One region of the Intrasporangium calvum DSM 43043 genome, then DNA from elsewhere that is predicted to be linked to it. Evidence: predicted binding sites of a transcription regulator. Region 1 holds the regulator's gene; the other holds the start of a gene.
The links. Region 1 encodes LexA, which represses DNA repair genes until DNA is damaged. Its sites were predicted from a motif close to TCGAACANNTGTTCGA; they were not measured.
Positions count from the first base shown of each region.

Region 2: INTCA_RS10790 (alpha-ketoglutarate-dependent dioxygenase AlkB) is a predicted target of LexA. The motif match lies at 2,891-2,906, and genes of this name have one in related genera.

Region 1 covers NC_014830.1:1,600,030-1,604,620, forward strand. Annotated here, with positions in the region: one part of gene INTCA_RS07260 (IS3 family transposase) at 1-306, opposite strand, end outside; AL1L pseudoknot at 185-316, opposite strand; one part of gene INTCA_RS07260 (IS3 family transposase) at 306-603, opposite strand; gene INTCA_RS19835 (hypothetical protein) at 678-851, shown strand; gene INTCA_RS07270 (hypothetical protein) at 954-2,045, opposite strand; gene lexA (transcriptional repressor LexA) at 2,169-2,912, opposite strand; gene INTCA_RS07280 (LysM peptidoglycan-binding domain-containing protein) at 3,129-3,497, shown strand; gene INTCA_RS07285 (hypothetical protein) at 3,784-4,083, shown strand; gene INTCA_RS07290 (alpha/beta hydrolase) at 4,080-4,591, shown strand, end outside.
Region 2 covers NC_014830.1:2,375,801-2,380,391, reverse strand. Annotated here, with positions in the region: gene INTCA_RS10805 (glycosyltransferase family protein) at 1-359, shown strand, start outside; gene INTCA_RS10800 (NADPH-dependent FMN reductase) at 703-1,290, shown strand; gene INTCA_RS10795 (maleylpyruvate isomerase family mycothiol-dependent enzyme) at 1,370-2,206, opposite strand; gene INTCA_RS10790 (alpha-ketoglutarate-dependent dioxygenase AlkB) at 2,218-2,868, opposite strand; gene recO (DNA repair protein RecO) at 2,977-3,705, shown strand; gene INTCA_RS10780 (isoprenyl transferase) at 3,736-4,509, shown strand; gene INTCA_RS10775 (Fur family transcriptional regulator) at 4,533-4,591, opposite strand, start outside.

The DNA.
Region 1 (4,591 bases):
GCATCAGCCGCGCCACCTGGTCGCGGCCCACGCCAAGGCCGGCACGGCGCGCCTCGTGATAGAGCTTGCGCACCCCGTAGACACGCCAATTCTGTTGCCACAGTGTGAAGATCGCGTTGACCAGATACGCCTCCTCGAGCGCCGCATCGCTGAGCGGGCAGGCCTTGCGGGCGTAGTAGGTGCTCGGCGCGATCTTCATGCCGTGCTCGGACAGCACGGTACAGATCGGCTCGACGCCGAAGCGGGCCCGGTAGGTGTCGATGTAGGCCACGATCACCGCAGTCGGCGGTCGAGCTCCGCCTGAGCGAAAAACGCCGAGGCGGTCTTGAGGATGTCGTTCGCGCGCTCGAGCTCGGCGACCCGACGCTTGAGTGCACGCACCTCCTCCGATTCCGCCACTCGAGCCGAGGCCGCCGGGCGGGAACCCGCGGCCCGTTCCTCGGCCTCGACCCAGTTGCGGATCGTGGCCTGGTTGATGTCGAGCAGCGCGCCGACCTGACGACGCGCCTCGACCTTCGCCTCCCCGTGCTGCTCGAGCCGGTCCAGGTACATCCGGACCGCCCGCTCACGGGTCGCCTCGTCGAACTTCTTCGGTGCAGGCATGAGAACAGTCTCCCTTGCTAGATCAACACCCTCCGGGAAACTCAGGACGATTCACCTACCCGCACGGGCAGGTGGTGCACACCTATTTGGAGGCGGGTCAGTTCGCCTCGTTCGTGCAGGTGCGGTTCGGGGCGCAGTTCCGGGTCAACGGGGGGCCGTGGATCGAGGTCCCGGACCAGGTCACGGTGCGCCAGCCGGCCACCACGATCACCGTCAAGCAGGCCCGGTCCGTCCTGGTCAACCAGTGACCCGGCACGAACTGCACACTCGAGCGCTGGTGGCGAAGAACTGCACACTCGACGATTGGGGCTGCCTGTCGCACTGACCTGCCAGGCGGGTCAGTGCGACAGCTAGGGCAGCCGGGGCTCCCTTGCCTGAGTGCCGGGCGGCCGGGGCTCCCGCGCTTGGGTGTCGGGCGCCGAGAACCGCTCGAAGGGAATGATCTCGACGACATCGGCGGCTCCTTCGGCAGCGACCTTGTCCTTACGGGTCGGGTAGTCCCAGAGCTCGGCTGTCTGCAGACCCCAGAAGACCAGGAAACTGAGGATGACCACGACCTCGAGGATGAGGATGACGTAGTTCCCGGTCAGGCCCATCAGGTGAAGGACGACCGTCACGCCGATCAGGGCCACCATGACGGCTGCGACCAGGCTGTACCGGTTGACCCAAGCGCGTGGCCCCTGCTCAGGCTCCCGCCCCCCTGGTGGAGTCGGTGCGGACCGGAGCTCATCGGACTGCTGCTCAGCCCGGCTGAGGCCACGAGCGTTGGCGATCATCACGCCGATGACACCCAGCACCATGGTGATCGCGGCGACCCCGTGGCTCACGTCCTTGAAGGTGTCCGGCCAGAAGAGGAAGAGACCGAGCTCGACAGCGAGGATCACCAGACAGATCCATGATGCGCGCCGTGCCCACTGAGCCACGTGACCGTTGAGCGGCGTGGGAGCCTCGTCGGCGGGCTGCATCGGGAGCTCGAGATCCTTCTGGGTGCTCGTGGCGCGCCGACGGTCCCGGCGGACGAGCAGCCACTTGGCGAGCACGGCCAGCGCCGTGGCGATGAGGAGCGTGGTGATGTTGTTGCGCACGGCAGCGGCGGTGAGATCGAGGTTCTGCACGGGGTACTTGGAGCCGCACCCGGTGTCGACGACGGTCGGGACGAGCGCGACGACGAAGGCCATGAAGCCTGAGAAGTCGAGCAACACGTCCTCGAGCGGGTCGTTGCCCTTGTAGACGATGAGGCACGCCCCGACAGCGAACAGCCCGCCGATGAAGGCACCTCGCGCCGGGGTGTGGTAATACGCGCTGATCGAACCGAGGAGGCACGGCTCGCCGCGGAAGGTCTCCAGCCCCACCGCGATGAGCAGCGTCAGCAGCAGCGGGATCGTCGCCAACCGCAGGTAGCGATACGTGTTCAGCACGGCGGCCTCGTGCGACTGCCTCATGACTGCCCTCCCGAGTGTGCAGGCCTGGTGACGGTCAGAGTCTGGCGTGGCTCGACGTGATACGCACCCCGAGCGGGACCGGGCCGGTGTACGGGACTGAGCTCAGCGGCATACGGACTGGGCTCAGACCCGGCGCAGGACCGCGGTGACCTTCCCGAGAACGGTGGCGTGGTCTCCGTCGATGGGGGAGAACTCGGGGTTGTGCGGCAACAGCCACACGTGGCCGTCCTTGCGCTTGAACGTCTTCACGGTGGCCTCGCTGTCGAGCAGCGCCGCGACGATGTCGCCGTTCTCGGCGGTCGGCTGCTGGCGCACGACGACCCAGTCGCCGTCGCAGATGGCCGCCTCGATCATCGAGTCGCCGACGACCTTCAGAAGGAAGAGGTTGCCCTCGCCGACGATCTGCCTCGGCAGGGGGAAGACGTCCTCGACGACCTCCTCAGCGAGGATCGGCACGCCCGCAGCGATCTGGCCGAGGACCGGGACGTAGGCGGCGGCCGGCCTGGCATCGCCCGAGTCGGTCTCGGTGTCGTACTGGGCGCCGGACCCGGACTCGACGCCGGATGTCCCTCGGCGACGGCCCGAGGATGCCGGACCCGCGTCGGGAGAGACGATCTCGAGCGCGCGCGGCCGGTTGGGGTCGCGCCGCAGGTAGCCCTTCGCGACGAGGGCGTTGAGCTGGTGGGAGACGCTCGAGGGGCTCGACAGCCCGACGGCATCGCCGATCTCCCGCATGCTGGGCGGGTAGCCGCGGCGGTCGACCGAGTTGCGGATCACCTCGAGCACCCGACGCTGACGGACGGTCAGCCGGTCTCCCTTGTCCCGGTCGGGAAGCTCGGTCACGCCCATGGTGATCCCCTTCGTCATGCTCACGCGGCTGCTTGGTGGCGACTCGTCTCAGGCTGTCACAACAGGCACTGTCGGTGGTGACTGGTGTGCTTCCTGTTGTGGATGAAGCCTAGGGGGCTTCGAACACAGTTGCCAAACATTTGTTCGACGTGTCGCTCGACAATCTTCGGGGTGACGTGTTAGAAATTCGTACAGGCGTTCTATCGAACACCCGTTCGCAGTGAGGGAGGCACCATGGCCGCACAGGTTCTCGAATTCCTGGTTCCGGTCGAGCCAGCACCGGTGGCACGGCCGCGACTCGTGCTCGTGCCGCCCGTGACCGAGCCCACCTACCGGCTGACTCGACGGGGTCGGGTGGTCGTCGCCTTCTTCGTCGCACTGCTCGTCGCCGCGCTCGGCCTGGCCCTCGCGGGGCAGCTGGCGTCGGCGTCCGGACAGCCCGAGTCGGTCACCGTCGAGGCCGGGCAGACATTGTCCGAGATCGCCCTCCGAGAGCTTCCGCAGCTGCCGATCGCAGCCGGCGTCGTCGAGCTCCAGCTGGCCAACAACCTCTCCACCTCCTACGTCCATGCTGGGCAGACGCTCGTCATCCCTGAGCTCTGAAACAGCCCTCGGGCCGTATGCCGCTCAGCTGGCTCCTGTTTGCGCGCTGAGTGCTGCTTGGCTCCCCTGATCGGCCGCGTTGGCTCCACCTTCAGCGGCTGGTGCACCGGCGCTTCGACCCCGCCGGGGCACCCGGAGCGCCGCACCCTCGCCGTGACCGGCGTCGGTGCGGCGTTCTCGTGTCTGGCACCGGGTGGCGGGTGGGGGGCGGCCTGTGGACAAGACCTCCGGCGGAATCGGCGCTTTTTCCTAGCCTCGTCGGGATGGGGCTGGGAGGAGTCTGCAGATGAGATTTGAGGTGGAGCCCGACGCGCTCGTGCGCGACTCGGGCAGGTTCGGCGAGGCTGTCCGGGCGTTGGACGGCGTGGACGTCGGGAGTGCCGTGGCACCGGTGGCCCAGGCCTTTCCTGGGGGTCTGACCGCTGCGGCGATCCGGGAGCTCGGCGTGGCGTGGGGTGACCGGCTGCTGCGCGCCCGGCTCGGCCTCGCGAGGGTCGGGATGGACCTCGCGGCAGCGGGGGAGTCCTACGCCGTCGTCGAGCAGGTGGCGCGCCGCGCCGTCAGCGGGTCCGGTGAGCTTCCGTGACCCGGCAGCTCGGCGTCCGGGACATCAGGGCCTTTCGGCCCGCACTGGTCCTCGAGGTGGTCCACCGGCTCGAGATCCAACGGCGACGTGTCATGGGGGCTGCCGACGCGGCTCTGCGTGCCCGGGCCGCGGGACGCGAGTGGCGGGGGCGGGCGGCGACGTCGGCGAGCCAGGCCCAGTCGGGGGCGGTGGCACTGTTGGGTGACGTGTCGGCCCGCATGGGGGTCACGGCGTCGGTGCTTCGCGGTCTCGCGGCGCGGATGGAGGCCTGCCTCGAGCTGGTCCACCGAGCAGAGCGGATCGCACGGGACCGAGGTGCGTGGACGGACGCGGACGGCCTCGTCCAGGTGCCCCACCGCTTCCCCACGGGCGACCCGACGATGGACGCCCATGTGGGGCGGCTGGACGCCCTGATGGTGAACGAGGTCGGGCGCTGCCTCGGCGAGGCGGTTCGGGTCGCTGCGGAGACGGATGTCGAGGTGCAGCGCCGTCTGCGCGGGGCGGTGGC
Region 2 (4,591 bases), 780 kb from region 1:
GGGGAGAGGGCCCTGACTCCCTGCCGGGCCGGGTCGTCCCGCGGGACCCCGTGGCCGTGGCGGTCAACGACGTCAACGGCCTGCACGGGCGCTGGTACCCCCTCCGCGCGAACATCACCCAAGGGTTGTGGCTCGCCGTGCTGCTCGTCGCCGGCGTGGGGCTGCTACGGGAGCGGTCGGCGCGGCGAGAGACGCTGATCCTGGCGGTGACCGTCCTTGGCATCGCGATGTTCACGATCCTCTTCCAGGGTCGGTCCCGTTACCTCTTCGCGTTCGTGCCCGTCGTCGTCGCCTTGGCTGCCGTGGGCCGGTCGAGGGTCGAGCTGGGGTCGATCCGGCAGCGGCTCGGTCCGAGGTAGGGCCTCGCTCGGCAGGAAGAAGCTGTGCCGGCTGATGCAGAGCACCTTCGCATGCTCGACCGGGCCGTCCGTGCTCTCCAGCTCGGTGCGCCAGAGGATCTCGGCCACCGCCCCGCACTCGGGACACCTCGTCAGATCCATGGTCTTCCCCCTTTGCGCGTCGTGGACGAGCCACCGCGTCTGGCCCGCTGACGCGTGCTCGGTGTGATCCCACGAAGACGGCGATGGGCGGTCGTAGATACGTCCCGGTGTGGCCTACGTCACAGCACCGGTGGAAATGCAGGCAAGTAGTTGATAGTTCAACTAAATGAGAGTTCAGCCACCGCCACCAAGGAATGGACATATGACGAAGATCGCCATCGTGACCGGCAGCATCCGCCCGGGTCGCCAGAGCCTCAATGTCGCCAACTGGGTCAAGTCCATCGCAGACCAGCGCTCGGACGCAGAGTTCGAGATCGTCGACCTCGCCGAGTTCGAGCTCCCGGTCTGGGACGAGGCGCTCCCGCCGGCCTTCGGACCCGGCACCAAGGCCCACAGCAAGGCCTGGTCCGCCCGCATGGACGAGTTCGACGGCTACGTGTTCGTCGTCTCCGAGTACAACCACTCCATCACGGGGGCCCTGAAGAACGCTCTCGACTACCTGGGTCCGGAGCTCAACAACAAGGCCGCTGGGTTCGTCTCCTACGGCTCAGCGGGCGGTGCCCGTGCAGTCGAGCACCTGCGCGGCATCCTGTCCGAGCTGCAGGTCGCCCACGTCCGCAACAGTGCGCTGCTCTCGCTCTTCACGGACTTCGAGAACTTCTCCGTACTGGCCCCGACTGAGCCGGCCATCGCGGCGGTCGGGCCCATGCTCGACCACCTCGTCGTCTGGACCAAGGCGATGGAGGGAGTCCGCGCCGGCCAGTTCGCTGCCGCCGTCGCCGTCGCCTGACCTGCCGACGCCGTCGCCTGACCCCCTCACACCTGTCGTCGAGCCACGGGCTGATGCGCCGCCCGTGGCTCGACGGCCGTCACGTCACGGCCGAGCCGACCACCTCGTCGACCAGGGCCAGTGCGGCGGGATCGCCGCTACGGGTGATCTCCCCGTGAGGGGGCCGGTTCCACAGCCAGCAGTCGAGGTCGCCGGCCGTCCCGGCCACCTCGGCGGCCGAGGCGTCGTCCGGACCGTCAGCGACCGCCAGCCGGCGCTCGTCCCACCGGTCCCCGTCCGGGTCCACCCCGGTCACGTGGACCGGTGTGACGGTCCAGGTGTGGAAGCCGTCGACGACGGCGAGGGTGACGCTCGGGCCCAGCGGTCGGGACTCCAGGGCGTACTCGACCGGGAAGCCACGCATGACGCGGAGCGCCTCGTCGACGCCGTCCGCCGCCAGACGACAGTCGACCGGGCCGCGCTCTGAACCCACCGTGAGCTCGGCGTCGATCCGGTGGATGAGGGCCTCGTGCGCCTGCCGGCGGCTGATGTAGCCGGCCGAGTGGTCGAGGTGCCACATCCACAGCTCGGTGGAGGGGTCGTGCGCGGCCAGGGCCCGTTGCAGCCGCTCGGTCGACTGGTCGAAGTGGGCGAGCAGCGCCGACCGCTCGGCAGGTCGGGCGGGGCGTCGCGCCTCGAGGCCTCGGACCTCGGCGTGGCTCGTCAAGCCGCGCTCGGCGATCTCGCCCCAGAACCACTGGACGTCGGCCAGGTGCCACAGCAGGTCGTCGGCCCGCCACTCCTCGCACGTCGGGACATGCTCGCTGCCCGCGGCTCCGGCGAGCAGCTCACGGAAGCGGGCCGACTCCTCCCTCAGATGCTCGAGGTAGGGGACGGCGGGGGCCGCGCCTTCGGCCGGGAGCGAGCTCAGCGGCATACGGAATGCTCCTAACGAACACCTGCGACTCGGAACTGCACGGAGATGCGCGGCCCGACCGGCTCGGACGTCTTGGGGATCGCGTGGTCCCACGTCCGCTGGCACGACCCGCCCATGACCACGAGGTCACCATGCGCGAGCGGCAGACGCAATGCCTTCTGGAGCGAGCCGGGGATGCGGCCCCCGTTCCGCGGCCGGAGGGCCAGGGTCCGGGCGGAGCCGAGCGAGAGGATCGCGACGATGGTGTCGACGTCGTTGGACCGCCCGATCCGGTCGCCGTGCCACGCCACGCTGTCGCGACCGTCCCGGTAGAGGCACATCCCGGCCGTGACGAACGGCTCGCCCAGCTCGGCCTCGTAGTGGACGCTGAGGGCGTCCCGGGCCGTGTCGAGGAGCGGGTGGGGGAGCGGCTCGCCGGCGGCGTAGAACCTGGTCAGGCGCGGCACGTCGACGACCGAGTCGTACATCGTCCGGCGCTCGGCCCGCCACGGCACCGAGCGCACCAACAGGGCGAACAGCTCATCTCCCGCGGCGAGCCAGCCGGGCCGGACGTCGACCCAGGCGCCGGCGCCGAGCTCGGTGCGGTGGAGACCGGCTGCCAGCCGGCCCAGCGACATCTCGTCAGCGAGGTCGAGCAGGGAGCCCTGGAGCATGAGGTCCATCACCCCACTGTAACCCACCATCTCGAACGAGTGTTCGAGACGCTTCGAGTTCACGGCCGACCGGCGAGGCTGCTTCGGGAGCGGAGCGGATCGCGAGACAATGAGGCCATGCCCCTCTATCGTGACGAGGCGATCGTCCTGCGCACCCACAAGCTGGGCGAGGCCGACCGCATCATCACGATGCTGACGCGCACCCGCGGCCGCGTTCGGGCCGTCGCCAAGGGCGTGCGCCGCACGAAGTCGCGGTTCGGCTCCCGGCTCGAGCCCGGGATGGTCGTCGACGTGCAGTGCTACGAGGGCCGCAACCTCGACACGGTGACCCAGGTCGAGACGCTGGCCTCCTACGGCGACGTCATCGCGCGGGACTACGCCGCCTGGACGGCTGCCTCCGCGATGCTCGAGACCTCGATCCAGCTCACCGAGGAGCACGAGCCGCAGGCCCAGCAGTACCTCCTGCTGGCGGGCGCCCTCCGCGCTCTCTCCGAGCGCGTCCACGACCCCTCCCTCGTCCTCGATGCCTTCCTGTTGCGCTCCCTCGCCGTCGCCGGGTGGGCGCCGAGCTTCCACGACTGCGCGCGCTGCGGCGCCGAGGGACCCCAACGCGCGTTCAACGTCCAGGCCGGCGGGGCGGTGTGCCCTCTCTGCCGGCCGCCCGGCTCGAGCGCGCCGGCCCCGGAGACCTTTGCCCTCCTGGCCGCGCTCCTGTCCGGCGACTGGGACGTGGCCGACGCCAGCGACGACCGGCAGCGCCGGCAGGGCAGTGGTCTCGTCGCAGCCTTCCTGCAGTGGCACCTGGAGCGTGGCGTGAGATCGTTGCGCCTCGTCGAGCGAGCCTGAGCGACAGATCAACCGATCGACCGGAGAACCATGACCCAGCCCTTCCCGCACCCATCGGGGGCGCGGCCGCCGTCGATCCCGGCCGCCGCCCTGCCGAAGCACGTCGCCATCGTCATGGACGGCAACGGCCGGTGGGCCAACGCCCGCGGCCTGCCCCGGACCAAGGGCCACGAGGCGGGCGAGGCCTCCCTCCTGGACGTGGTGGCCGGGGCCATCGAGGTCGGGGTGACGCACCTGTCCGCGTACGCCTTCTCGACGGAGAACTGGCGCCGCTCGCCGGACGAGGTGCGCTTCCTCATGGGCTTCAACCGTGACGTGATCCGGCGCCGGAGGGACCAGCTGCACGAATGGGGCGTCCGGATGCGGTGGGTGGGCCGGTCACCGCGGCTGTGGCGGTCGGTCATCAAGGAGCTCGAGGTCGCCCAGGAGCTGACCAAGGACAACACCGGTCTCACCCTCTACTTCTGCGTCAACTACGGCGGCCGCGCCGAGCTGGCCGACGCCGTCCGACGGATCGCCGAGGACGCGCGAGCCGGCCGGCTGCGGCCGAGCTCGGTCGACGAACGGACCATCACGCGCTATCTCGACGAGCCGAGCATGCCTGACGTCGACCTGTTCGTCCGCTCGTCGGGGGAGCAGCGGACGAGCAACTTCCTGCTGTGGCAGTCGGCCTACGCCGAGATGGTGTTCCAGAACCGGCTGTGGCCGGACTACGACCGCCGGGACCTGTGGGCGGCGATCGAGGAGTACGTCGCCCGGGACCGCCGCTACGGTGGTGCGGTGGACCAGCCGTCCCTGAGCTGACGCGGAGCTGACGCCGGCCGCGATCAGGAGGCCCCCGGGCGGCCGCAGTCGTCGCAGGTGCCGAAGATCTCGAGCGTGTGGG